Regions from separate parts of the uncultured Intestinibacter sp. genome, predicted to be linked through region 2. Evidence: a T-box and tRNA genes for the amino acid it is inferred to sense, from the RefSeq annotation. Region 2 holds a T-box; the other holds one or more tRNA genes.

Region 1 (3,436 bases), on a different contig from region 2:
GGTAAAGGTTCGTACACATAATAATTTCCATCTTTTTTTAACTCTCCGCCATATATAATGAGTTTTAAATCTTTTTGCAAAGGGGTTTTCTTCCACTTTTTATTTTTCTCTATATTTTTCAAAAATGAGTTTTTTTCATTTTTATCAAATTGTATAACTGCATATAAATCGCCATCTCCTAAGAATCCCCCGTGAGTATCTTTATAATCCAAGACTTTAGCGTTTTTAGGAATTTCTGTATCTATCATTTCACTATAGTTAACTGAATTATAAGGATCAAAATATTCTATTTTTAATATGAGAACACCAATTGCGACGCATATAAAAATAAATAATAAAATAAAAAATAATCCTAATTTTTTTACCCTAGACATTCTATAATTTACCCCCTTTTTAGTCCTATATTTTATAGATTAACAAGGTATTTTATGAATGTCAATATTTATTTATTGAAAAACAATAAATAAATATTTTAAAACGATAATGGAGAAGTGATGTGTGCAAGATAGATAAACAAAAACATAGAAATCTAATCAATAATAATTTAAAATATTAATAACTACTTAAAAATTTAAAAATAATATGGGGGATAATACTATGGAAAATAAAAAGGAAAACAGAGCATTTAATGAAATGTACATAGCTGCGAAAAAACGTCTTGAGGGAAAAAATCCAATAGAAATTGCAAAGAACTCAGGGGCAGAATTTGATGAAGAAAAATCAATTTTAAAAATCAAAAGTTTAGATGCTATATTTGAATTAGAATATCCAACTTACGATATGAAAGAAAAAAGAGATGACTGGCAGATACTAACTTTACTTCATTATCTAGATTTGGCAGATAATACACCGATTTTATCAAAACAAATTAAATTTGGAGAATTAAAAGACGGACTTATAAGAGGGGCAAGATTCGATAAAACTGTTGAAGCGGAACTAGAACGTTTTTTAAAAAATAAAGATGAAAAACAAGTTATAGAAGTTTTTAAATCTCTAGATGCAAAGTTTATCGATTCAAAAGCAGATTTAAGTGCTGTATTTTATATTTATCCATATTATCCAGTTACAATAAGCATATGGTTTGAAGATGAAGAATTTCCACCAACAGGCAAAATGTTTCTCGACAAAACTGCAGACCATTATCTTACAATAGAAGATGCAGTAGGAGTTGGCGAGCTTATGATAAAAATTATAAATGAAAGATATAAAAAATTATATTGTAAAAAATAGACAAAGTTATAAATATAAATAGTCTTGTTATATAAATTTGTTTGTGATATATTACAAAGGCAGTTAAGAAAGAAAGGAATTTTTAAAAATGACAGATATAAATGAATTTAATATAACAGACGAAGAACTTCGTGAAATAGAACAAATTACAGAATTAGCACAAGATTGCACAAATAACTTAATAGATTGTTTAGTAGATCCAGATACTGAAGAAAAAGTAGAGTTAGATGAAGAAGATAAAAAAGATATGTATAAATTTATTTTAGATAAAACTATGGAATATGTAGAAGAAAATAATTTACCAGATGATGAAGGTGATTTTGAGAAGTATATTGAGTTTATAATTTCTCATTTACAATAAATATAAATTATTTCTATAAAAAGAAAAACCTAGGTATTAACCTAGGTTTTCATGCGTTTAGTACTCATTTTACGAAAAATGGTGCCGATGACGGGAGTCGAACCCGTATGGATTTCTCCGCACGATTTTGAGTCGTGTGCGTATGCCAATTCCGCCACATCGGCCAATAAATTTGCTACTTTTATATTATATCAACACAAATTGAATTAATCAAGCACAATTTATATATATTGGAAAAAAGAATGGGTTGATAAAAATTATAATATCATAAGGATTTAAAAAACTTATGAAAAAAGTAAAAAAAGTAAATAATAAAGTGGATATAATATAAACTGAAATATATTTATGGATTTTGAGATTTTAATCTTAATAGATTAGAATAAGTATGTTATGATTAAATGATAGGGTACACGAGCAAATAAGATAAACAGTAGGAGTGATAAATTTTGGAAAATACATTAATAATTATAGATGGAAACTCGATAATTAATAGAGCATTTTATGCATTGCCAGATATGAGTAATAGTGATGGACTAAAAACAAACGCTATATTTGGATTCGTGCGTATGATGTTTAAAATAATAGAAGATTATCAACCGACTCATATGAGTGTGGCATTTGATAAAAAGGCACCAACTTTCAGACATAAACAATATGCTGATTACAAAGCTGGTAGAAAAAAAATGCCTGATGAATTAGGTCAACAATTGGAACCTTTAAAAGAATTATTAGATAAGTTCAATATAAATAGATTGGAACTTGCAGGATATGAAGCTGATGATATAATCGGTACGGTTGCAAAATTAGGAGAAGAAAACAACTTCAAAGTTTACATAGTTACAGGAGATAAAGATGCGATACAATTAGCATCACACAAAACAACAACTTTAATAACTAAAAAAGGTGTTGGTGAAGTTGAAGAATACAACTACGATTCAGTAGTAGAAAGATATGAAATGACACCTACACAGTTTATCGATTTAAAAGGTCTTATGGGAGATAAATCTGATAATATACCAGGTGTACCAGGTGTAGGTGAAAAAACAGGAATAAAACTTCTAAAACAGTACTCAACTATAGAAAATCTTATAGAACATACTGATGAATTAAAAGGAAGTATAAAGAAGAAAATAGAAGAAAATAAAGAGCTAGCTTTAATGAGTAAAGAATTAGCTACTATAATAACAAATGTTCCACTAGATATTAAATTAGAAGATTTAGAATATGGTGATTATAATAAAGACGATGTTATAGAAAAATTCAAGGAATTTGGTTTCACAAGTCTTATTTCAAAATTACTTGAAATGGATGGTGGGGAAACTAGCATAAAAGAAGAAGTAAATTTAAAAGTACAACATCTAGACAACGTAGAAGATTTTATTGAAAAAGCAAAAGAAAATAAAAAAGTAATAATAGATGTTATAGGTAGAGAAGGTAATATACTAGATAAAAAAGTCATAAACGTATTTTTAAGTTTAGATGGAGAAGAAATATACTATATAAATGAAGATGAACTATCAAAAATAGAAAGTCTACTATCAGACTCTGAAATTAAAAAACATGGATACGACTTAAAAGAAGATTATATACTACTTAAACCTTATGAAATAGAATTAAATGCTATGGACTTTGATATAACTATAGCAGAGTATTTAATTGACTCTAAATCTTCTACTTCATATGAATGTAGTGCAATTGCCATGAAATATTTAACTAGAAAAATAAAATCAAAAGAAGATTTACTTGGAAAAGGTGCAAAAGCGAAAAAATTCGATGAAATAGATTTTGATGAACTTTCAGCATATACAGCAGATATAATAAATACAATAGCCTGTGTATATCCAA
Region 2 (3,436 bases):
ACATCTCTAGTCGCATGTTTACCACATTTTGGACAAGTAGTATTTACGAAAGTTTTTGAAGTTGTAAGTGGAGATTCACCTTTTCCAGTAAATTCAACATCTGTTGGAAGTAATACTGGTAAATCTTTTTTGTCAACTGGAACTATACCACATTCTTCACAGTAAACAACTGGTATTGGAACACCCCAATATCTTTGTCTTGATAATAACCAGTCTCTAAGTCTGTAGTTAACAGTCTTTTTACCTCTTCCTTCTTTAGCTAACTTTTCAGTTATTTTATCTTGAGCTTCTGTAGCATCCATTCCATTGAATTCTTCAGAATTTATCATTTTACCATCTTCATCTATAACGTCTATTATTTCTATACCGTATTTTGTAGCAAATTCTTTATCTCTTTCGTCATGAGCTGGAACACCCATTATTGCACCAGTACCATAGTCCATTAATATATAGTTTGCTATCCATAGAGGAACTTTTCTTCCTGTTATAGGGTTTATTACGTGTTTTCCTATGAACATACCTTCTTTTTCTGTGTCAGTAGAAGTTCTTTCTATTTCAGTTTGAGTATGCATTTTTTGTACGAATTTATCTACATCAGCTTCATATTCAGTACCAGCAACTAATTCTTTAACTAGTGGGTTTTCTGGAGCTAATGCCATGAAAGTTGTTCCATAAACTGTATCTGGTCTAGTTGTGTAAACGATCATTTGGTCATCTGAACCATCTATATCGAATACTATTTCAGCACCATGAGATTTTCCTATCCAGTTTTTTTGCATTGTTTTAACTTTTTCTGGCCAACCTTCTAATTTGTCTAAGTCATTTAATAATTCTTCAGCAAATTCAGTTGTTTTGAAGTACCATTGTTCTAATTCTTTTTTAACTACTACAGCGTCACATCTTTCACATTGTCCACCAACAACTTGCTCATTTGCAAGAACTGTCTCACAAGATGGACACCAGTTTACGAAAGATTTTTTCTTATATGCAAGACCTGCTTCTAAGAATTTTAAGAATATTTCTTGTGTAAATTTGTAGTAATCTGGATTAGAAGTTGCTATTTCTCTTTCCCAGTCATAACTTAAACCTAATAATTTTAATTGGTTTTTCATGTCATCTATGTTTTCATAAGTCCATTTTGCTGGATGTATTCCGTGTTTTATAGCAGCATTTTCTGCTGGAAGACCGAATGAGTCCCATCCCATTGGATGTAGAACATTGTATCCTTCCATTTTTTTAAATCTCGCTACAACGTCACCTATTGAATAGTTTCTAACGTGACCCATATGTATTTTCCCTGATGGATAAGGGAACATCTCTAATGTGTAGTATAAAGGTTTTGATGTATCTCTTGTATCTGTTTTATATTGGTTTGTTTCTTCCCATTTTTGTTGCCATTTAGTTTCAACATCTTTAAACTTGTAAACGCTCATTATGTTACCTCCTAATTCTGATTTGTTTAATAAATATAATGTTTTTTATTTCCAAGTTATTTGTATAATAAAAAAATCCTCGCCCTAAACAAAATTTGTTTAGGGACGAGGATATATTCTTCGCGGTACCACCCTAATTAGCCTATAAAAAGACTCACTTAGATAGTCTTTAAGCCAACTACGGCCAAATAATTTAATACTAACAAGTTCGGAAATATTATTTAACTAATTCACACCTACCATTAGCTCTCTGAATAAATTCTATTACCTACTACTTTAGTTTATTTGATAAAATTTTCAGTTTATACATAAAATTTCAAATTTTTCGCTATAATTCAATATATTATCATTTTTAGTTTAATGTGTCAACATCTACGTATGGAGCATCTTTCCATAGTTTTTCTAAGTTGTAGAATTCTCTATTTTCTTCATCAAATACATGTACTATTATATCTGCATAATCAAGTAATATCCAAGTTTGTGTGTCGTATCCTTCCTTAGCTGTTGGTTCTATACCTTCTGCTGTGAATGCATCTTGTACACTATCAGCTATAGCTTTTACTTGTCTAGATGAAGAAGCTGTAGCTATTATAAAATAGTCACAAAGACTAGAAACTTTTCCTATATTAATTATCGATATATCTTGGCCTAATTTATCGTCAATTGCATCGTACGCAACTTTGACCATTTGTTCAACTGTCATTTAGTTACCTCACTTTCAAAAAAATTGTTTTTATATATATAATGTATAATTCATACATTATAAAACAACATATTCATCTATTATATCATATATTTAGACTTGAACCAACAAATTTAAATATTTTCTTGCATAAGATAATTCCTAGCGCTTACACTTCTTGGATGAATTAATTGATTGTTTTCTATTACAAATTTTATTGTGTTGTTTAATGAAGTAATCAATGCCTTATCTAGCTGTCCATTAAATGATAGCTTTCTAAGCTCGTCAACTCCTGGAAAATTACGACCTTCTTCTATCATATCTGCCATAAATATTATCTTTTCTAGTGTAGACATATTTTCTCTTCCTGTCGTGTGATATCTCACTGCATTTATTATATCCATATCTTGTATATTAAATACATCTTGAATTACAAAAGACCCTATAACACTATGAGATAGTGCTATATTGTTTGTTTCTAGTGGGTCTAATTTTATGTTATATTTTTTTACATAAAAATCTACTTGATCTTTTGTAAAGTATTTTGCACAATCATGCACAAGCCCAGCTAAATAAGCTTTATCTTTATCATAGCTGTATATTTCGCTCAGTTTAACTGCACAATTTGCAACATTAATCGAATGTTGTAGTCTATTTGGTTTTAGCATTGTGCTTAATTTTTCTATTATTTTGTCTTTATCTATATTATGTATATCCAAATTATTCATCTCCAACCCCGTATAAGTTTTTCTCATATATGTATTTTTCTACATTTTCAGGGATTAAATACCTTACTGAATTACCTCTTTTTAATTGGTCTCTTATGTATGTAGAAGAAATATCTAAAGATGGAACATATACGCTTATTATGTTTGCATTATATTTTATTTCAAGTTTTTCAATTTGTTCTTGTGCTCTAAGCAGGCTTATTCCCGGCCTAGTAGCTGCTATAAATGTAGCTAATTTAAAGTTTTCTTCGACATCTTTCCACTCTTCTATATCACATATAGCATCTGCCCCTGTTATAAAGAAAAATTGTGCCCCCGGATAATTTTGTTTTAGATGTCTAAGTGTATCTACAGTATATGTTTTTCCCTTTTTCTCCATTTCAGTATTAAATGCTATAAAATCTTTATTTTTAGCAATTGATAATAATACCATATTATATCTATCGTATTTGTTAGTAATATTCCATAATTTATGTGGCGGGTCCCCAGATGGTATAAATATAATTTTGTCTAATTTATATTTACATCTTATAAATTCTGCAGTTGCCAAATGGGCATAATGTATTGGATCAAAAGTCCCTCCCAAAACCCCT

Evidence for each region. The T-box of region 2 lies ahead of leuS (leucine--tRNA ligase). A T-box ahead of a tRNA ligase gene usually reads a tRNA of that ligase, here a tRNA-Leu.
Region 1: it encodes a tRNA-Leu, which carries the amino acid that the T-box ahead of leuS (leucine--tRNA ligase) is inferred to sense. The anticodon was not compared.

The regions. Positions count from the first base shown of each region.
Region 1 covers NZ_CABQXJ010000049.1:7,985-11,420, reverse strand. Annotated here, with positions in the region: gene RDX53_RS09495 (hypothetical protein) at 1-374, opposite strand, end outside; gene RDX53_RS09490 (DUF3786 domain-containing protein) at 598-1,230, shown strand; gene RDX53_RS09485 (hypothetical protein) at 1,319-1,591, shown strand; tRNA gene RDX53_RS09480 (tRNA-Leu) at 1,671-1,755, opposite strand; gene polA (DNA polymerase I) at 2,038-3,436, shown strand, end outside.
Region 2 covers NZ_CABQXJ010000047.1:15,523-18,958, forward strand. Annotated here, with positions in the region: gene leuS (leucine--tRNA ligase) at 1-1,433, opposite strand, end outside; T-box leader at 1,532-1,723, opposite strand; gene rsfS (ribosome silencing factor) at 1,786-2,136, opposite strand; gene yqeK (bis(5'-nucleosyl)-tetraphosphatase (symmetrical) YqeK) at 2,250-2,843, opposite strand; gene nadD (nicotinate-nucleotide adenylyltransferase) at 2,836-3,436, opposite strand, start outside.